DNA from 3 places in the Kitasatospora sp. NPDC051164 genome. Region 2 is predicted to be linked to each of the others. Evidence: riboswitches for the same ligand, from Rfam matches in the RefSeq annotation. Region 2 holds a riboswitch; each other region holds the start of a gene.

Region 1 (7,071 bases), on a different contig from region 2:
CCTGCCGCTGCGCTTCCCGGCCTGGCTGGTGCTCGGCCTCTGGTTCGCCCTGCAGTGGTGGTCGGTGCATTCGGCGGGCCCGGGGGTGGCCTACCTGGTCCACGTGATCGGCTTCTCGGCCGGCTTCCTCTACACCTGCACGGTGGTTCGCCACCCCTCGCGACGACCCGGCTGACGCCCGATACGCTGGCGGCACCCCACAAAGGAGCCCGAACAGTGATCACCGCCATCGTCCTGATCAAGACCAGTGTCGACCGCATCCCGGAGATCGCCGAGGCCATCGCCGCCATCGAGGGCGTCAGCGAGGTCTACTCGGTGACCGGCGGATACGACCTGGTGGCGATGGTCCGGGTGCGCCGCCACGACGACCTGGCCGAGGTCATCCCGGGCCGGCTCAACAAGGTCCCGGGCGTGGCCCACACCGAGACCCAGATCGCCTTCCGCACCTACTCCCAGCACGACCTGGAAGCCGCCTTCGCCCTCGGCCTGGACGAGTAGCGGGGCCGGGGCCTCAGCCCTCCCGGCGGGTGTCCACGACGCAACGCCCGCCCTCGTTGCGGTAGTTCCAGGCCGCGCCGTCCGTGACCAGCTCCCGAACGGCGGTCAGGAAGCGGTCGATGTGCTCGTCCGGCGTCCCGGCGCCGAAGCTCACCCGGATCGCGTTCAGGCTGCGCTCACCCGGCAGCGAGGGCTCCGGCGCACCGCACTCCGACGGCGGGGTGTCCTCGTCACCGAGCAGGGTCCGCACCAGCGGGTGGGCGCAGAACAGGCCGTCGCGCACCCCGATGCCGTACTCGGCGGACAGCGCGGCCGAGAAGTGCGAGCTGTTCCAGCCCCGGACGACGAAGGACAGCACGCCCACCCGGGCGGAGCCGGCGCCGAACAGGTTCAGCACCTTGACCTGGGGGATCCGCGCCAGCCCCGCAGTCAGCCGGTCGACCAGCTGCCGCTCGCGGGCCTCCAGCGCGTCGAAGCCGGCCTCGCTCAGCGCCCGGCAGGCCGAGGCGATCGCGTAGGCGCCGATGACGTTCGGCGAACCGGCCTCGTGCCGGGCCGGGCCGGTGTGCCACTGCACGGCCACCGAGCCGTCCGTCTCCCGAGCCACCGTGCGGGTCGCTCCGCCGCCGGCCAGGTACGGCTCGGCCGCGTCCAGCCAGTCCGCCCGGCCGGCCAGCACCCCGGCGCCGAACGGCGCGTAGATCTTGTGGCCGGAGAAGGCGATCCAGTCGACGTCCAGCTCGCGCACCGAGACCCGGTGGTGCGGGGCCAGCTGGGCGGCGTCCAGCACCACCCGGGCACCGTTCCGGTGCGCGGTCTCGGTCAGCTCGGCGACCGGCCACAGCTCGCCGGTCACGTTGGAGGCGCCGGTGACGCAGAGCAGCTTGGGGCCCTCGGGCGCCTCGGTGAGCGCGGCGTCCAGGGCGGCCACCGCCTCGGCCCGCGAGCGCGGCGCGCGCAGGTAGGTGACGCCCAGTCCGGCGTGCGCCCAGGGCAGCAGCGAGGCGTGGTGCTCGGTCTCGAAGGCGAACACCCGGGTGCCGGCCGGAACGGCGGCGGCGAGCAGGTTGAGCGAGTCGGTGGTGGCCCGGGTGAAGACCACCTGGTCGCCCTCGCGCAGGTCGAGGAACTCGGCGACGGTGCGGCGGCTCTGCTCGAAGAGGTCGGTGGACAGCTGCGAGAGGTACCCGGCCCCGCGGTGCACGCTGCCGTAGTACGGCGCGTAGGCGGCGACGTCGTCCCACACCCGCTGCAGCGCCGGCGCGCTGGCCGCGTAGTCGAGCGCCGCGTAGCCGACCTTGTCACCGCTGGCGAGCGGGACCTGGACGTCGGCGCCGAGGACCGCGAGGGGGGTGCCGATCTCGGTGGAGAGAGACATGAGGATGCACTCCTTCGGGGGTATGGGACCCCGGGAGTGCCAAGTCGTCGGGCGTCCGCGCTTGCCGCACGGACGGTTTGCCGTGGCGACCCGGTCCTCACCCAGGGCACCCCGCCACGGACGGAGGGTTGCCGGACAGCAAGCTGGGGCTTTGGCGCTGTCACTCATGACCTGCCGAAGACTCTAGGTCGGGTCCAGCGGGTGGTCAAACGGGCATCCACCATCCGGACAGCCGGGGAGCCCGCGCCGGCGTACCGGCACGGGCTCCCAACTACCGCTTCAGCTCCGGCTGGTGGCCTCCGACCAGCGCCGCAGCAGGTCCTGCGCGGCGCCCGAGTCGATGGCCTCCGCCGCCCGCGCCATGCCCGCCGCGAGCTGCTCCACCAGCGGCGCGTCGCCCAGGTCGAGCGCGACCAGCGCCGCCGCCGTGTTCAGCAGGACGGCGTCCCGCACCGGCCCGCGCTCGCCCGCCAGCAGCCGGCGCGCGACCTCGGCGTTGTAGGCGGGGTCCCCGCCGCGCAGCGTCTCGATGCCGACCAGTTCGATGCCGACCTCCCGCGGGTCGAAGGAGGTCTCGGTGACCACCCCGTCGCGCACCACCCACACCCGCGAGGTGGTGGTGATGGTCAGCTCGTCCAGCCCGTCGTCGCCGCGGAAGACCAGCGCCGTCGAGCCGCGCCGGGCGAGCACGCCGGCGATGAGCCCGGCCAGCCGCGTGTCGAAGCAGCCGATGGCGTGGGAGGTGACCTTGGCCGGGTTGGTCAGCGGGCCGAGGATGTTGAAGGCCGTCGGCACCCCGAGGTCGCGCCGGGCGGTGGCGGCGTGCCGCATCGAGGGGTGGAACTTCGCCGCGAAGCAGAAGGTGAGTCCGACCTCCTCGGCGACCTGGGCGACCCGCCGGGCGGAGAGGTCCAGCGCCACGCCGAGCTTCGCCAGCACGTCCGAGGACCCGGTGGACGAGGAGGCGGCCCGGTTGCCGTGCTTGACCACCTTGGCGCCGGCGGCCGCCGCGACGATCGCCGACATCGTGGAGATGTTGACGGTCTTCGCCCGGTCGCCGCCGGTGCCGACGATGTCCACCGCCGGGCCGGGGATCTCCAGCGGTTCGGCGTGCGCGTACATCGCGTCCACCAGACCGGTGACCTCGTCGACCGTCTCGCCCTTGGCCCGCAGCGCGATCATGAAGCCGGCCACCTGGGCGGGGGACGCCTCGCCGCTCATGATCCGGTCCATGGCCCACGCGGTGGCCGAGCGGTCGAGGTCCTCCCCCCGCAACAGCGCCGCCAGGATGTCCGGCCAGGAGCGGACCACCTGCGCGGGGTCGCTACCGCCGTTCGCAGGGTTCACGTTCACCATGGCTGACTCCAGCTGTTGTCGGTTCCCCCGCTCCGGGGGACGTCCGTACGGTTGGGAGCCAGCCTATCCAGCGGCGGGGCGCCTACGGCCCTGTCTTCTCTAGTACTGAGACACCGCCGCTCAGCGGCCGGCCGGAGCCCGCTTCGCCAGCCGTGCCCGCAGCAGGGTGGCGACCGCCTCGGCCAGCGCCACCGGGTCCACCGGTCGGGAGATCGCGGCATCGGCCCGGCTCCAGGCGGCGAGCCAGGAGTCCTGCGGCCGGCCGATCAGCACCAGCACCGGCGGGCAGCCGTAGATCTCGTCCTTCAACTGGCGCCCGAGCCCCAGCCCGCCGGCCGGGACCGCCTCGCCGTCCAGCACGCAGAGGTCCACGCCACCCTTCTCCAGTGCCTTGAGCACCGCGGGGGTGGTCGCGCACTCCAGGTAGGACAGCTCGGGAAGATCCTCGGCAGGCCGGCGGCCGAGCGCCGTCAGCACCTGCTCGCGGGTGTTGCGATCGTCGCTGTAGACGAGGACGGTGAGCGTCTCATCGGTCGTGTACGCCATGGACCCTGCTCCCTCAAGTGTGATCCGGACCACGTTCGCCTGATCCGGATGCTACTCCCGATCACCCTCCGCCGAGGGCCCCTCGCGCACGTTCCTGCTCAAGGCGCCGCGCCCTGGGCTCACCCGCCTGGAGGACGGCCCGTCACCCGGGCCCGCCCAGTCCACCCGTACGGCCGACCCCGGCCTCTCCCCCTACCTCCCGCGGCTACTCCGGCCGTGCGGCGACGCGCCGGGCAACGGGGTCGTAGGCTGCTCCGAGGAACCGTCAGAAAAGGGACACGCCGCTGCTCAGCCCCCATCCGGGCACCCCGTCGCCCCCCAAGCGGGCATACCGCACGCACCGGACACTCCGAGGGACACCCCCCGGCGTGAAGACGGAATAAGGGACCGACATAATGTCCGTCGTGGCGACAGCAACAGCAGTAGAAACCGGGCACGCGCACGGATCGGTCAACCGGCCGAACATGGTCAGCGTCGGAACGATCGTCTGGCTCAGTTCCGAGTTGATGTTCTTCGCGGCCCTCTTCGCGATGTACTTCACGCTCCGCTCCGTCAAGGGAGCCGAGTTCTGGACCGAGAAGGCTCACGCCCTCAACGTGCCGTTCTCCTCGGTCAACACCACCGTCCTGGTGCTCTCCTCGCTCACCTGCCAGCTCGGCGTGTTCGCCGCCGAGCGCGGTGACGTGAAGAAGCTCCGCATGTGGTTCATCATCACGTTCATGATGGGCGCGGTCTTCATCGGCGGCCAGGTCTTCGAGTACACCGAGCTGGTCAAGAAGGACGGCCTGTCGCTGTCCTCCGACCCGTACGGCACGGTGTTCTACCTGACCACCGGCTTCCACGGCCTGCACGTGACGGGTGGTCTGATCGCCTTCCTGCTGGTCCTGGGACGGACGTACGCAGCCAAGCGCTTCACGCACGAGCAGGCCACCGCCGCGATCGTCGTGTCGTACTACTGGCACTTCGTCGACGTCGTGTGGATCGGCCTGTTCGCGACCATCTACCTGATCAAGTAACCAGCTGATCAGGTCGCTGGCCACCGGCTGCGGCCCCCGCCCTCACCGGCGACGGGCCGCTTCTGCCGGTGCCGACGCTCCCACCGACCGACCGCGCGCGCAGCCCTTAGACAGGCAGCCTCGTGCCGGCCAGACCGGCCGCCGGGTGCACCCACCAGTCGACCAGATCCTGACACCGGGGTTATTCCGTGAAAAAGCTCTCCGCACGACGGCGCCACCCATTGGCGGCGCTGGTCGTCCTACTTCTCGCCCTGGCGGCAACCGGGGGGCTGTACGCCGCGTTCGCTCCCGCCGACAAGGCGCAGGCCGACGTCGCCGCGCAGTCGCTCGCGATCGATGAGGGCAAGAAGCTCTTCGCCGTCGGTTGCTCCTCCTGTCACGGCCTGAACGGCCAGGGCGGCAGTGACGGTCCCAGCCTGGTCGGCGTCGGCTCCGCCTCCGTCGACTTCCAGGTCGGTACCGGCCGCATGCCGGCCCAGCAGCCCGGCGCCCAGGTGCCGCGCAAGAAGAACATCTACACGCAGGCCGAGATCGACCAGCTCGCCGCCTTCGTGGCCTCCCTCGGTCCCGGCCCGGTGACCCCGAAGGAGGAGCAGTACACCTCGACCAACCCGGAGGACATCTCCAAGGGTGGCGAGCTGTTCCGCACCAACTGCGCCCAGTGCCACAACTTCGCCGGCCAGGGTGGTGCCCTGACCAAGGGCAAGTACGCCCCGTCGCTGGAGGGCGTGGACGCCAAGCACATCTACGAGGCCATGCAGACCGGCCCGCAGCAGATGCCGTCGTTCCCGGACACCACCATGCCCGAGGAGCAGAAGAAGCAGATCGTGGCCTTCGTCCGCCACACCACCAGCGAAGAGCCCAACCCCGGCGGTCTCACGCTCGGCAGCCTCGGTCCGGTGACCGAGGGCCTGTTCGGCTGGATCTTCGGTCTTGGCACGCTCATCGCGGTCGCGATCTGGGTCGCCGCCCACACCACCAAGGCCAAGAAGTCATGAGCCACGACATGTCAGAAGAGAAGCTCCCGGAGTCGCACGGCTCCGCCGGCGAGGTCGCCGACCACGGCAACCCCTTCGCCGACCCGGGCCTGCCGGCCCACGAGCCCCGTCGCACCGACATCGACGAGCGGGCCGCGCAGCGGGCCGAGCGCCAGGTGTCGCTGATGTTCGTGATCTCGATGCTCGCCACCGTCGGCTTCATCGCCTCGTACGTGGCCATCGACCCGGACAAGATCGTCTACATCTTCCCGCTGGGCAAGGTCAGCGCGATGAACTTCGCGCTGGGCCTGACCCTGGGCGTCGCCCTCTTCATGATCGGCGCGGGCGCGGTCCACTGGGCCCGCACCCTGATGTCGGACGTCGAGCTGCCGGCCGAGCGTCACCCGATCGAGGCCTCCGACGAGGTCCGCGCGGACGTCATCGACCAGTTCAAGACCGGTGCCGCCGAGTCCGGCTTCGGCCGCCGCAAGATGATCCGCAACACCCTCATCGGTTCGATGGCGCTGGTCCCGCTCTCCGGCGTGGTCCTGCTCCGCGACCTCGGCCCGCTCCCGGAGAAGAAGCTCCAGGAGACCGGCTGGAAGGAGGCGACCCCGGCCAAGCCGCTGCCGCTCGTCAACATGAACACCCTGCAGCAGATGAAGCCCGAGGACATCGCCATCGGTTCGCTGACCTTCGCCATGCCGGAGGGCCTGTCCACGCACGACGAGGACTTCCAGCAGCGGATCGCCAAGGACGCCCTGATGCTGGTGCGCATCGCGCCGGACGACATCAAGGACGACAAGTCCAGGGAGCTGGGTTTCGAGGGCATCCTCGCCTACTCCAAGATCTGCACCCACGTCGGCTGCCCGATCAGCCTGTACGAGCAGCAGACCCACCACGCGCTCTGCCCCTGCCACCAGTCGACCTTCGACCTGGCGGACGGCGCGCGCGTCATCTTCGGCCCGGCCGGTCACCCCCTGCCGCAGCTGAAGATCACCACTGACGACAAGGGCAACCTGGTCGCCACCGGCGACTTCGCGGAGCCTGTCGGCCCGAGCTTCTGGGAGCGTGCTCGATGAGTAGCGCGAGCAGCACCACCACCGGTGCCGCCAAGCCTTCCAGCACGCGTGCCAAGCCCACCAACAAGTGGGAAGCCGCAGCTGACTGGACGGACGGCCGGCTGGGGATCTACTCCCTCGCCAAGGCCAACCTGCGGAAGATCTTCCCGGACCACTGGTCCTTCATGCTGGGCGAGATCTGCCTCTACACGTTCGTCATCATCATCCTGACCGGCGTC
Region 2 (7,071 bases):
CTGGGCACCCGCGCGGCCCGTGGTTCGGCCGTACGAGCCCCGGTGGTCAGGCTGTGGCCTCCGAACCGGTTCCCTCCGGTTCCCGATGCTCCAGGCTCGCCGTCTACGCCCGATCAACGATCGATCACCGGCCCCACCCGCGACCTTCACCCCGGCCTCACATCCCGCCCGACTGTCAGTCCCTCCTTGTACGGTCGGTCCCGGTGACAACGCTGCCGATCCGAGAGTGTGACGCATGTTCAGGACAGACCCGGAGACGCCCGACCTCTTCATCACCCCGGTCGAGGACGTCTTCATCCGCAACCACCTCGGGCCGCACCCGCGGCTCGAGGCGGCGACCTTCTCGCTCACCGTCGAGGGCCTGGTCGAGCGGCCCCTGCGGCTCGACCTGCACGCGCTCCGGGGCCTGCCACAGACCCGCTTCACCGCCGTCCACGAGTGCTTCGGCAACCCGCTGCGCCCCCACGTGCCGACCCGCGCCGTCACCAACGTGGAGTGGGTCGGCGTCCCGCTCGCCGCCGTGCTGGACCTCGCCGGTCCGCGCCCGGAGGCCCGGCACGTCTGGCTGGAGGGCGCCGACCACGGCGCCTTCGCGGGCGAGAGCGGCGTGAACTACCTCAAGGACCTGCCCCTCGACCAGGCGGGCTCCGAGGTGTTCCTCGCGCACACCATGAACGGCGAGCCGCTGCCCCCCGACCACGGGTACCCGCTGCGGGCGGTGGCGCCGCGGATGTTCGGCACCAACTCGGTCAAGTGGCTGACCAGGATCGTGCTGGCCGCCGACCGCCCCGAGCACCTCTTCACCACCCGCCTGTACGTCCGCACGCTGCCCGGCGAGAGCGAGGCTCAGCCGGTCCGCGAGAAGGACGTCAGCAGCAAGCTGCTCACCCTGCGGGACGGGCAGTCCGTTCCGGCCGGGAGCTGTGAAGTGGCGGGCTACGCCTGGAGTTCCACCGAGGTGACGGCCGTCGAGGTCGCCGTGGACGACGCCGACTGGCAGCCCGCCGCCCTGGACGGGCGCGGCCCCGACCCCACCTGGCAGCGCTTCCGCCTGCGGTGCGACCTCGCCCCGGGCCCGCACCGCGTCCGCTGCCGGGCCACCGACTCCGCCGGGCGGGTCCAGCCGCTCACCGGGGACCGGAACGCCGTCCACGAGGTGCACGTGGTGGCCGAGGCGCGGGAGTCCGCCGGGGTCGGCGCGCGCCCGGCCGGGCGGTGATCGCTGGGGAAGCGCACAGACCGGGGCACAGGCGGACCGAACCGGGCGGGATGGGACGATACCTGCCATGTTTAGCAAGTCTCCATCGGTCCAGGGCGCCGGCGCCCCGCCCGACCCGCTCCTGCGGCTGCTGCTCGAACTGGGTGAGGCCCTGTTGGGCGGCGGTCTGCCCGTCCATGAGGTCGAGGAGGAGCTCCGCGGGCTGGGGCGGGCGCTGGGGGCTCCGCAGGCGCGGGTCGCGGCCCTGACCAACGGGCTGTTCGTCGCCCTGGGCGCGGACGAGGCCACCCGGTTCCAGCCGGTCGGCGCCGCGCTGCGGTTCGAGCAGACGGCCGCCGTCCTCCATCTGGTGCACCGGCTGCGCGCGGGTGAGCTCGACGGGCCCCGGGCGCTCGCCGAGCTGGACGGGATCCGGCGGGCGCCGGCCCGCTGGCCGGCGTGGGTGGCGGACCTCGGGGCGCTGCCGGTCGGGGTGGGGGTCTGCCTCTTCCTGCAGCCGGTCGCGGCGAACGTGCTGGCGGCCGGGCTCGGATCGTTGGTCGTGGCGGGGCTGACCGTGCTCGCACGGCGGTTGCCGTACCTGCGGCCGCTGCTGCCCGTCACAGCCGGGTTCCTGGTCGCACTGCTGGTCCTGTCGCTCGCGCGGGCCTCGCTGCTGGACGGCTCGTTGCGGACGATCGTGGCAACGCTGGCGATCCTGCTGCCGGGCGGGCTGCTGGTCACCGGGTTGTCGGAGATCGCCGCGGGTGCGGCCAGCGCGGGTACGGCCCGGCTGGTGTCCGGCGCGGTGCAGCTGGCGCTGTTCCTCGCCGGGGTGGCGGCGGCCGCGAGCGCGATCGGCATGCCGGCCACGGCGCTGGCCAATGTGCAGGTGGTCAAGCCGAGTTGGTGGGTGATCGGGCTGGGTCTGGCGATCGCCGTGGCCGGTGTGGTGGTCAACGTCAACACGCCGCCCTCGGCGATCCCGTGGATCGTCGCGGTGATCGCGGTCAGCGTCACCGTCCAGGTGGTGGTGGGATCGGTGCACGGCGCGGCGATCGGCGGCCTGGCCGGGGCGGTCTCCGCCGCGGTCGCGGCCACCCTGGTGCACTGGGTGCCGGGCGGTCCGCTCTGGCAGGTGCTCTACCTTCCGGCGTTCTGGATCGTGGTGCCGGGCTCCTTCGGCCTGTTGAACACCGCGCAGATCGAGGTCGGCAACGGCGCGCAGCCGGTGCTGGCGGCCGTGTCGGCGGTGTTCGGGGTGTCGATCGGCACCCTGATCGGCTCGGTGATCAGCCGGATCCCCCGCCCCTCCCTCCCCGTCCTGCAGCCTCGGGCGTGAGCCGGGCGGCGGGAGGGACGGGGAGGAGCGGGGCGAGGAGGAGCGGCCGACGAACCCGGTCAGGAGTGGCGTAGCGCTTCGGTGAGGCGGTGCGCCGCCTCGGTGACGGCCTGGGAGAGCTGGGCACCGGGGTGGCGGGTGAGCCGTTCGATCGGACCGGAGACCGAGACCGCGGCGACGACCCGGTTGGACGGGCCGCGGACGGGCGCGGACACGGAGGCGACCCCGAGTTCACGTTCGCCGATGGACTGGGCCCAGCCGCGGCGCCGTACGCCGCTGAGCGCGGTGGCGGTGAAGCGGGCGCCCTGCAGGCCGCGGTGGAGGCGTTCGGGTTCCTCCCAGGCGAGCAGGACCTGGGCGGCGGAGCCGACCTTCATGGGGAGGGTGATGCCCACCGGAACGGTGTCGCGCAGGCCGGAGAGCCGCTCGGCGGCGGCCACGCAGATCCGGACCTCGCCCTGTCTGCGGTAGAGCTGGGCGCTCTCGCCGGTGACGTCGCGCAGGTGGGTCAGGACCGAGCCGGCGGCGGCCAGCAGGCGGTCCTCGCCGGCGGCCGCCGACAGCTCGGAGACGCGCGGGCCGAGGATGAACCGGCCCTGCATGTCCCTGGTGACCAGGCGGTGGTGTTCGAGTGCCACGGCGATCCGGTGGGCGGTGGGCCGCGCCAGGCCGGTGGCGGCGACGAGTCCGGCCAGGGTGGCGGGACCGGCCTCCAGGGTGGCAAGGATCGAGGTGACCTTGTCGAGCACACCGACGCCGCTCGTGTTGTCCATGGAATGGATACTCCGTCTCAAATCCCGTGAGCGGCGGGTCGGCGCTGCTCACGGAGGCTCCGGGCGGGGAGCGGGGGTGGTCAGCGAGGACAGGCCGGAGAAGAAGTCGGCCGATTGCCTGCGCCGGGCACGAGACGGGTACGCGAAAGGGCCGGGGCGGGAAGCGCCCGGGCGAAGGACAGCACAGAGAGCACCGTGTCTCCTCATCTTTCCCGCGCCACAGTGGCGACAGGCCGGAGTTGGCACTGATCCCGGACGGCACGGCGCGTACTTCGGACGCCGGTCGACCGGGGAGTTGCCGGGGCTTCGTAGGGCCGGTCCCTCCACCCCTCTGGATGATTCGCGAGGAACCATACAAGACTCCCCGGGCAGCACGTCAAACCTCCACCCCTCACGCGCAGGCAGCGGCGGGCGGCCCGCCGACCGGGCCTTCCCCGGCGGGCCCTCCGGTGGGCCCGATTCGTGGGAGAGTGGAGGAGTCGGGAGTTCCGGCCTGAGCGGTGGCCGACCTCCCCCCGGAGACACTCCAGAGGTCTCCCATGACACAGCTGAACGAGATCCGCTCCATCGCCCCGGAGGCCCTCGCCGTCGCGGGCGTGCTGGACCCGCCGGTCGCGGCCGGGGCGGGATCGCGGGGCTACAACGACTTCGTCGACCCAGGCGACCTGCCGGACTCCGCGCAGCCGTGGCAGTGGCACTGGTCCCCCGACCTCCTGTCGCGGCTCGCGGAGGACAGCTGGCTGCAGGTGAAACTGGGCTACAGCTGGTTCGAGGCCGCGGGCAGCGCGGCCGGACCGGTGCGACTCACGCTGTACGGGGTGCCCCACCGGAGCCGGCACGCGCTGGCGACGCGCCTGGCCGAGGCCCGTCCCGCGGTCGGCGCGGTCTTCATCGCGGACGACACCCTGGAGCCGGAGCCCCGCTGGCAGTGGCCGCTGCGCCTCTGCGCCGTCACGACGGAGGCCGCCGAGGGCCTGTTCGCCGTGCTGGACCACGACGCGGAGGTAGCTCCGGTCATCGACGTGTACACCCTCGGCGAGCAGGACGGGGACTGCGACGTGCTGGCCGTCTCCGGCGCCGCCGAGTTCGACGCGCTGACGGTCGGCGGCGGCCTCAGCGCCGTCTGCCTGGCCTGGTGCGCCCCACAGCCGCCCGACCCGCACCAGCTGGCCCAACTCGACGCGGCCGCGCGTAGGCTCGACGCCTCCGGCTGGGTCGTCGCGGACCTCTCGGCGACCGGCGCGGTCGACTGGCTCGACCGGTTCGTCCGCCATCTCTCCGAGAACCTCGCCCTGGACGAAGCGGCCGGCCGCGCCGGCTCCTGGCTGACGGTGGCCCACCCCGGGCTCGCCGAGCACCACGCGGTGGCCGAGGGCCTGGCGGCCGCGGTCGAGCCACCCCCGGCCCCCGCGGTGCCGCCACCCCCGGTCGAGCCGGCCGAGCTGCCGGCCGGTGGCTCGGCCGAGCCGTACGCCGGTGGCCTCGGCGGGCAAGCGGCGGACGACCTCCGTCTCTCCGACCGGCGGCCGCCGCTCGCGGCCCTCACCGACCGGATCCGCCGCGCGGCCGCAGGCGTCCGGTTCAACGGGATACGACTCGGCGGGGTCGTGGCCGACGCCGTCCGGGAGGTCCGCCAGGCCGGAGCGGCGCCCGGCGTGACCAACGACCGCTACCTCCAGGCACTCGTCAGCGACCAGCAGACGGGCAACCGGCTCCTGCACGCCTTCCACGCCGGCGCGGTGAACGAGATCCACCTCCGGGTGGGTCCGCACAGCGCCGAGTGGCACCAGATGGCGTCCGCGTTCCCCGAGCAGGGCCTGGAGTTCCGGGGCGGGGCGGCGCGCCTCACGGTCACCTTCGACGAGGAGCGGGACCAGGCACTCCTCCACGAGCCCGTGGAGGTCTTCCTGCCCCGGCGGGGCGCCTCCAGCGAGGCCGTCTTCCCGGTGACGGTCGGCGCCCAGGAGCGGGAGATCCGGTGCACCGCGCGCGTCTACTACCGCAAGCGCCAGCTGCAGCGGCTGGTGATCAGCGGCCCGGTCGCGGCGTCCGACGACCCCGTGGACGGGCGGGAGATCGCGATCAACGGCGAAGCGTACGACTCGCTCGCCGAACCGCCGAGTCGGCACGACGACACCGACACCGACGCGAGCGCGGGCGCGGGCGCGGGCGACGCGGCCGACAGCGCGGCAACCGACGCCCGCTCGGCGACGATCCGGATCGTGAGCGACGAGGTCCTGGTGGTCGGCACCGGCGAGAACGGCCCGGTGCGGATCCCGGATCTCGACCGGTTCCGGGCCGGAATCCGGGGCCTGCTCAACCAGTCCGTGAACGAGGACGCCGCCGCCACCGGCCCCGCCACCGGCCCCGGCCCCGGCCCCGGCTCACCCACACCGGTCGCCCTGCTCCGCGGCCTCGCCCAGCAGGGCAGCTCCCTCTACCAGCAGTTGGAGCAGCAGGGGTGCAGCGGTTTGAAGGACGCCGCGTCGCTCCAGCTGGTGTCGGCCGAGACGGCCGAACTCTGGCCGCTGGAGTTCGTCTACGACTACGGGTATCCCGCCGACACCGCCAAGCTCTGCGACGGCTGGCAGCACGCCCTCGAAACCGGGACCTGCTCCTGCCGCCGCCCGGACCGCTCCGGCGTCCTCAGCCGCAGGACCATCTGCCCGCTCGGCTTCTGGGGCTTGCGCATGGTGATCGAGCGCCGGGTGGAGCGCGCCCAGCTCGACCGCAGCGTGGTCGAACAGGCCCCGCAGGGCACCCGCAGCACGCTGCGCCCGGTCGACGGCGCGCTCTTCGCGGCGAGCAGGATCGTCCGCAAGGCGGACCGGGACCACGCGGTCGGCACCCTGCTGGACTCATTCGGACCCGACGCCCTGCACACGGCCGACAGCTGGAAACGCTGGCGGCAGGTGGTCAAGACCGAAGGTCCCCCGCTGCTGCTGGCCGTTCCCCACCACGGACACGACCAGGGGGCGACCCCGGTCCTGGAGATCGGCCGGGCGAGCAAACTGCCGTCGCTCCTGATCGACCGCCGGGACATCGTCTCCGACCTGCACTCTCACGAGGTCGGCCCGGTCGTCATGCTGCTCGGCTGCAACACCGCCCAGGAGGACGTCAGTTGGCAGAACGTGGCAGCGAGGTTCCTGGAGAAGAGCGCCCCGGTCGTGGTGGGGACGCTGGTACCGACCCTCGGTCGCCAGGCGGCGGTGATGGCGGGCATCGCCGGCGTGATGCTCGCCGGGAACACCCGCGAGGACCTGACCATCGGCGAGTTGGTGCGCGACATCCGGCGGCAGCTGCTCCTCCGGGGTTGCACGCTGGCCATGGCAGTCGTGGCCTTCGGCGACGCCCGCTGGCTGGTCGGCAACCGACCGCCAGTGACCGACGACGGGCCGGCAGCGGTCGGCGGTGGGGGTGGTGGAGGTGGAGTTGGTGGTGGTGGCACACCGGAAGCCGCACCTCAAGGCGCACCGGGAGGCGGATCGTGATCACCATCGAGATGCTGCCCGCCGCACACGGCGACGCACTGTGGGTCGAATGGCCCGGCAGCGGAACGGCCGTCCACCGCATGCTGGTCGACGGCGGCCCGAGCCCCGTCTACCCGGCGGTCTTCGCCCGGGTGAAGGCACTGCCGGCCCGCAGCCGCCACCTGGACGTCCTGGTCGTGACCCATGTGGACGGCGACCACATCGAGGGCGTCGTCCGCCTCCTACAGGACCGCGCCGCGCTGAACCTCGCGATCGACGACGTCTGGT
Region 3 (7,071 bases), on a different contig from region 2:
CGAAACGCCGCGTGGGCGGCCCCCCGAAGGGAACCGCCCACGCGGACGAGGAATCAACCGATCCGATCGAAAGCGATCAGGATCAGAAGTCCATGTCACCGCCCGGCATGCCGCCGCCGGCGGCCGCGGCGGCCTTCTCCGGCTTGTCGGCGATGACGGCCTCGGTGGTGAGGAACAGCGCCGCGATGGAGGCGGCGTTCTGCAGCGCGGAACGGGTGACCTTGGCCGGGTCGATGATGCCCTCGGCGATCAGGTCGACGTAGGTGTTGGTGGCGGCGTTCAGGCCGTGGCCGGCGGGGAGGTTGCGCACCTTCTCCACCACGACACCACCCTCGAGGCCGGCGTTGGTCGCGATCTGCTTGATCGGGGCCTCAAGCGCGACCTTGACGATGTTGGCACCGGTGGCCTCGTCGCCCTCCAGCTCCAGCTTGTCGAAGGCGACACCGGCCTGCAGCAGCGCGACGCCGCCACCGGCGACGATGCCCTCCTCGACGGCGGCCTTGGCGTTGCGGACGGCGTCCTCGATGCGGTGCTTGCGCTCCTTGAGCTCCACCTCGGTGGCCGCGCCGGCCTTGATGACGGCCACGCCGCCGGCCAGCTTGGCGAGGCGCTCCTGGAGCTTCTCGCGGTCGTAGTCCGAGTCGCTGTTCTCGATCTCGGCGCGGATCTGGTTCACGCGGCCCGCGACCTGCTCGCTGTCGCCGCCACCGTCGACGATGGTGGTCTCGTCCTTGGTGATGACCACCTTGCGGGCGGTGCCCAGCAGGTCGATGCCGGCGTTCTCCAGCTTGAGGCCGACCTCCTCGGAGATCACGGTGCCACCGGTGAGGATGGCGATGTCGCCGAGCATGGCCTTGCGGCGGTCGCCGAAGCCCGGGGCCTTGACGGCGACGGACTTGAAGGTGCCGCGGATCTTGTTCACGACCAGGGTCGACAGGGCCTCGCCCTCGACGTCCTCGGCGATGATGACGAGCGGCTTGCCGCTCTGCATGACCTTCTCCAGCAGCGGGAGCAGGTCCTTGACCGAGCCGATCTTGGAGTTGGCGATGAGGATGTACGGGTCCTCGAACGTCGCCTCCATGCGCTCCAGGTCGGTGGCGAAGTAGGCGGAGATGTAGCCCTTGTCGAAGCGCATGCCCTCGGTGAGCTCGAGCTCCAGACCGAAGGTGTTGCTCTCCTCGACGGTGATGACGCCTTCCTTGCCGACCTTGTCCATGGCCTCGGCGATGAGCTCGCCGATCTGGGTGTCGGCGGCCGAGATGGAGGCGGTGGAGGCGATCTGCTCCTTGGTCTCCACGTCCTTGGCCTGGGCCAGCAGCTGGTCGGAGACGGCGGCGACGGCCTTCTCGATACCGCGCTTCAGGGCCATCGGGTTGGCGCCGGCGGCGACGTTGCGCAGACCCTCGCGGACGAGCGCCTGGGCGAGCACGGTGGCGGTGGTGGTGCCGTCACCCGCGACGTCGTCCGTCTTCTTGGCGACCTCCTTGACGAGCTCCGCACCGATCTTCTCGTACGGGTCCTCGAGCTCGATCTCCTTGGCGATGGAGACACCGTCGTTGGTGATCGTGGGGGCGCCCCACTTCTTCTCCAGCACGACGTTGCGGCCCTTGGGGCCGAGCGTGACCTTCACGGCGTCGGCGAGCTGGTTCATGCCACGCTCAAGGCCGCGGCGAGCTTCCTCATCAAAGGCGATGATCTTGGCCATCAGAAGTGGTCCTCCGGGACACGGTCGACTGCTCGGACCAAGGGGTGCCCGCGACGGACGGCCCTGGTGTGCGGGGGTCTTTTCCCCTACCGCTCCCGGGGGCCTCACCGACCCGGTCCGCTGTCACTCTCACGCTGTGAGTGCTAACGCCAATGATTAGCACTCACGGTGGTCGAGTGCAAGCCCAATCGGCAACCCGCGAGCCGTCGCCGGGGGCGCCCGGGGACGCCGCCGGGCCCGCACGACGCGTGTCGCACGGGCCCGTCGAGAAGCGAGTGGTCACCAGCCGTAGGGCCGCGCCGAGCTCCTGGGGTCGGAAGGGGTCAGACCGCGGCGCGGACCATGTCCGCCTGCGGGCCCTTCTGTCCCTGAGAGATCTCGAACTCGACCCGCTGGCCCTCCTCGAGGGTGCGGTAGCCGTCCATCTGGATCGCGCTGTAGTGGACGAAGACGTCCGCACCACCGTCGACCGCGATGAAGCCGTAGCCCTTCTCCGCGTTGAACCACTTGACGGTGCCCTGAGCCATTCCGAACTCCCCTAGTGCTGTGCTGGCCCTTCACGTGCCCGCAGGTCGCGGGCCCGGATTGGTTTGAAGGCCGGCCCGGGGAACCCCCCCTGGGCGCAGCCGTGCACGCCGCAACCCTCCGCACGGGACGCCCAACGGCCTCCGGTGAGCGGGTGATTGCGTCGACCGCCGCTGAATGTATCCGGACCGACGCCCTCTGCAACAGGGTCAGCCGCCGGTAATTCCGCTGAAGCGTCAAGGGACAGCACGGGCTGAATCGGGAAAATCTCGGCATTTAACGCCGGACATAGCGGACGAATTACCCAAATGCCCGCGGCAATTCTGACATCCGCCTGACATGTTTCACGAGCCGGTCTCACCGGCCGGACGCCGCCCCGGCGGAACACCGCGGGTGGCCGCAAGGGAACCCCTGTTCCCAGCCGAGCGACACTCTACTCCGACTCGACTCGGAAATATTCCAGCCGGAATGCAACCGGCCGCCCGCGCATACGGAAAGCGGAATTCCGTACGGGCGGGCGGCCGAATAGCCGGCGTCACGGCTCAGCAGCCGCCGGCCACCGCCGGGATGATCGAGACGCTGGCGCCGTCCTTGATCTCGGTCGCCAGGCCCTCGGCGAAGCGCACGTCGTCGTCGTTCACGTAGACGTTGACGAAACGGCGCAGCTTGCCGGCGTCGTCCAGGATGCGGGCGGAGATGCCCGCGTGGTTCTGCTCCAGGTCGGCGATGACCTCGGCCAGGGTGACGCCCTCGGCGGTCACCTCGGCGGCGCCGCCGGTGTAGGTGCGCAGGATGGTGGGGATGCGGACGTTGGCGCTCATGGCTCTCCTTGCGGGTGGGGCCTCACGGGGCGGAGGTGGTTCAGGCGGACACGAGGCCGGCGGCGCGGAAGGAGTCCAGCGTCGGGCGGATGACGGCGGTCATCCCGGCGTCGGAGACGGCGTCCAGGGTCTTCAGGCCGTCGCCGGTGTTGATCGCGACGGTCTCCTTGGCCGGATCCAGCTGTCCGGTCTCGACCAGCTTCTTCAGCACGCCGACGGTCACCCCGCCCGCGGTCTCGGCGAAGATTCCCTCGGTCCGCGCCAGCAGCCGGATCGCCGCCACGACCTCGGCATCCGTGACGTCCTCCACCGCGCCGCCCGTCCGGCGGGCGATGTCCAGCACGTACGGGCCGTCGGCCGGGTTGCCGATCGCCAGCGACTTGGCGATGGTGTCCGGCTTGACCGGCTTGATCACGTCCCGGCCGGCCTTGAAGGCGGCCGACACCGGCGAGCAGCCCTCCGCCTGGGCGCCGAAGATCCGGTACGGCCGGTCCTCGACCAGGCCGAGCTTGATCAGCTCCTGCAGCCCCTTGTCGATCTTCGTCAGCTGCGAGCCCGAGGCGATCGGGATCACGATCTGCTCCGGCAGCCGCCAGCCGAGCTGCTCGCAGATCTCGAACGCCAGCGTCTTGGAGCCCTCGCCGTAGTACGGCCGCAGGTTGACGTTGACGAAGCCCCAGCCCTCGCCGGCCGGGTCGCCGATCAGCTCCGAGCAGAAGCGGTTCACGTCGTCGTAGTTGCCCTCGATGCCGACCAGCTCGCCGCCGTACACCCCGGCCATGACGACCTTGCCCTGCTCCAGGTCGTGCGGGATGAACACGCAGGACCGGAACCCGGCCCGGGCGGCCGCCGCGCCCACCGCGCCGGCCAGGTTGCCGGTGGAAGAGCAGGACAGCGTCGTGTAGCCGAACGCCCGCGCGGCCTCGATGGCGCAGGCCACCACGCGGTCCTTGAAGGAGTGCGTCGGGTTCCCGGAGTCGTCCTTGATGTGCAGCTGGGCGGTGAAGCCGAGCTCCCGGCCCAGGTTGTCCGCCTTCACCAGCGGGGTCCAGCCCGGGTTCAGGTTGGGCTTGGAAGCCACGTCGGCCGGCACCGGCAGCAGCGGCGCGTAGCGCCAGACGGACGCCGGACCGGCCTCGATCCGCTTGCGCAGCTCCTCGGCGCCCTCGCTGCCGAATTCGTAGGCGATCTCCAGCGGGCCGAAGCACTCCAGGCACGCGAAGTCGGGACCGAGCGGGAATCGGGTGCCGCACTCCCGACAGGACAGCGCGACGGCGGGGCCGAGGTCCACGGAAACAGGTGCGACAGTGTCGATAGCCATGATGGCGAGGCCTCTCTCCTCATCTTCCCCGCGGCGCGGACGCGCCACAGGCCGGAATTGGCACCTGTCCCGCCGGGGCCTGTCGAGAACAGCCGCGCGAGAAGGTTGCCGGGACGTCAACGGGCCGTTCCCTCAGTCCCTCTGGATGAGCTTGTGAAATTGTGGTGGTACTCAGCGGCGACCCCGGCGTGCGAAGGTCCGGCCGCTGTACGAAGACTGTATCCGAAGGCGTCAATCCTGAACGGGACCGTCCGCCACGCGAGATGAGCCGTCCCACCCCACCCGCCGAGGAGACTTCCGTGCCCGCCGAACCGACTCCCGAGCTGCTTCCGCAGGCGGCGTCCTGGCTGCGCCGCCGCTCCTGGAGCGCGGCCGACCGGCCGGTGCGCACCCTCCTCGCGGCCAAGGAACGCACCGGGCGCACGGTCAGCGTCGTCCTCCCCGCCCTGGACGAGGAGGCCACCGTCGGCGACATCGTCCGCACCGTCCGCCGCGAGCTGATGGAACGCCTCCCGCTCGTCGACGAACTCGTCGTGGTCGACTCCGGCTCCTCCGACGCCACCGCCGCCGTCGCCGCCGAGGCCGGCGCCCGGGTCGAGCACCGCGACGCCATCCTGCCCCGGCTGCCCGCCGCCGCCGGCAAGGGCGAGGTGCTCTGGCGCTCGCTGCTGGTCACCCGCGGCGACATCGTCTGCTTCGTGGACGCCGACCTGCGCGAGTTCGACCCGGCCTTCGTCTCCGGCATCGTCGGCCCCCTGCTGACCGACGAGTCCATCCAGCTGGTCAAGGCCATGTACGACCGTCCTCTCGAGACGGAATCCGGTGCCGTCGTCCCGGCCGGCGGCGGCCGCGTCACCGAACTCGTCGCCCGCCCCCTGCTCAACCTCCACTGGCCGGAACTCGCCGGTTTCGTCCAGCCCCTCGGCGGCGAGTACGCGGCCCGCCGCTCCCTGCTCGAACGACTGCCCTTCCCCACCGGTTACGGCGTCGAACTCGGCCTGCTGGTCGACGCGTTGGAGCTGGTAGGCCTGGACGCCCTGGCCCAGGTGGACGTCGGCGTCCGGCACCACCGCCACCAGGACGGCCAGGCCCTCGGCCGGATGGCCGCCACCATCTACCGCACCGCCCTCGAACGCCTCGACCGCGCCCACCGGCTCAAGGCCTCCGCCGACCTCCTCCTCCCGCAGCTCACCCAGTTCACCCGCGACCCGCAGACCCGCGCCTTCACTGCCCACACCCACCCGGTGACCGCCCTGGAGCGCCCCCCGATGCACACCGTCCCCGAATACGCGATCCGCCACTGACCGAGGGCGGCCCCGGGGGAACTGAGGACGGGACCCGGGTTTGCCGCGCCTGACCCACGGCAACATGCCAACCATGGGCGATCTCACGACCGAACGTTCGAGTGCGACCGGCACCGCCCCCGTCCTGGTGGCATCCAACCGGGGACCGGTGTCGTTCAGCACCGCCGACGACGGCACGCTGACCCTGCGGCGCGGCGGCGGGGGCCTGGTCTCCGGCCTCTCCGCGATCGACGACCCGAACGCGGTCTGGGTCTGCGCCGCCCTGGGGGAGGCGGACCGCAGAGCCGCCGAGCAAGCCCCCCGCGGCCGCCTCGACCTGGCCGGCCACGACGTCGGCGGGCAGGCCGTCCGGATGCTGGCCATCGACCCCGAGACCTTCGCCCGCGCCTACAACGGCGTCGCCAACTCCACCCTCTGGTTCGTCCACCACCTGCTCTACGCGACCCCCACCGCGCCCTCCTTCGACGCCGCCTTCCGCACCGAATGGGCCGCCTACCGGGCCTACAACGCCGCCTTCGCCGAGGCCCTGGCGGCCGAAGCCGCCCCGAACGCCGCGGTCCTGGTCCAGGACTACCACCTCTCCCTCACCCCGGCCCTGCTCCGCGCAGCCCGCCCCGACCTGCGGATCGGCCACTTCTCGCACACCCCCTGGGCCCCGCCCGAGTACTACCGGCTGCTCCCCGACGACGTCGCCCGCGCCGTCCTCACCGGCATCCTGGGCGCCGACCGGGCCGGCTTCCTCACCGAGCGCTGGGCCCGCGCCTTCGCCGCCTGCTGCGCGGACCTCCTCGATGCCACCGTCGACCACGAGGCACTCACCGTCACCCTCGACGGCCGCACCACCCGCCTCGGCGTGCACGCCCTCGGCGCCGACGCCGACTTCCTGCGCGAACGCTCGCACCGCCCCGACGTCGACGAACGCCTCGCCGCCCTGCGCGAAGCCGTCGGCGACCGCCGCACCATCGTCCGGGTCGACCGCACCGAGCTGAGCAAGAACATCGTCCGCGGCCTCCAGGCCTACCGGCACCTGCTCCGCACCCGCCCCGAGTGGCACGACCGGGTGGTCCACATCGCGTTCGCCTACCCGTCCCGGACCGACCTGGCCGAGTACCGGAACTACACGGCCGCCGTCCAGGACCTCGCGGAAGAGATCAACGACGAGTTCGCCACCCCCGCCTGGCAGCCGCTGATCCTGCACGTCAACGACGACTTCCCGCGCTCCCTCGCCGCCTACCGCCTGGCCGACGTGGCCCTGGTCAACCCCATCCGGGACGGCATGAACCTGGTGGCCAAGGAAGTCCCGGTGGTCTCCGACCACGGCTGTGCCCTGGTCCTCTCCCGGGAGGCGGGCGCCCACGCGGAGCTCGCCGACGACGCCCTGACGGTCAACCCGTA

What was found. Region 2 has a riboswitch for S-adenosylmethionine ahead of ACIBEC_RS29060 (IclR family transcriptional regulator). Riboswitches for the same ligand answer to the same signal wherever they lie in the genome.
Region 1: another riboswitch for S-adenosylmethionine. It lies ahead of ACIBEC_RS07590 (aminotransferase class V-fold PLP-dependent enzyme); the one in region 2 lies ahead of ACIBEC_RS29060 (IclR family transcriptional regulator).
Region 3: another riboswitch for S-adenosylmethionine. It lies ahead of thrC (threonine synthase); the one in region 2 lies ahead of ACIBEC_RS29060 (IclR family transcriptional regulator).

What each region holds. Positions count from the first base shown of each region.
Region 1 covers NZ_JBITFB010000004.1:116,356-123,426, forward strand. The annotation lists gene ACIBEC_RS07580 (rhomboid family intramembrane serine protease) at 1-175, shown strand, start outside; gene ACIBEC_RS07585 (Lrp/AsnC ligand binding domain-containing protein) at 217-498, shown strand; gene ACIBEC_RS07590 (aminotransferase class V-fold PLP-dependent enzyme) at 512-1,876, opposite strand; SAM riboswitch class IV at 1,929-2,048, opposite strand; gene trpD (anthranilate phosphoribosyltransferase) at 2,156-3,232, opposite strand; gene ACIBEC_RS07600 (hypothetical protein) at 3,353-3,778, opposite strand; gene ACIBEC_RS07605 (heme-copper oxidase subunit III) at 4,174-4,794, shown strand; gene ACIBEC_RS07610 (c-type cytochrome) at 4,983-5,792, shown strand; gene ACIBEC_RS07615 (Rieske 2Fe-2S domain-containing protein) at 5,801-6,853, shown strand; gene ACIBEC_RS07620 (cytochrome bc complex cytochrome b subunit) at 6,850-7,071, shown strand, end outside.
Region 2 covers NZ_JBITFB010000021.1:87,011-94,081, forward strand. The annotation lists gene ACIBEC_RS29050 (molybdopterin-dependent oxidoreductase) at 236-1,219, shown strand; gene ACIBEC_RS29055 (threonine/serine exporter family protein) at 1,287-2,540, shown strand; gene ACIBEC_RS29060 (IclR family transcriptional regulator) at 2,600-3,313, opposite strand; SAM riboswitch class I at 3,514-3,655, opposite strand; gene ACIBEC_RS29065 (hypothetical protein) at 3,853-6,804, shown strand; gene ACIBEC_RS29070 (MBL fold metallo-hydrolase) at 6,801-7,071, shown strand, end outside.
Region 3 covers NZ_JBITFB010000009.1:4,457-11,527, reverse strand. The annotation lists gene groL (chaperonin GroEL) at 83-1,705, opposite strand; gene ACIBEC_RS15140 (cold-shock protein) at 2,029-2,232, opposite strand; gene ACIBEC_RS15135 (MoaD/ThiS family protein) at 2,773-3,051, opposite strand; gene thrC (threonine synthase) at 3,092-4,372, opposite strand; SAM riboswitch class I at 4,389-4,524, opposite strand; gene ACIBEC_RS15125 (glucosyl-3-phosphoglycerate synthase) at 4,696-5,676, shown strand; gene ACIBEC_RS15120 (trehalose-6-phosphate synthase) at 5,750-7,071, shown strand, end outside.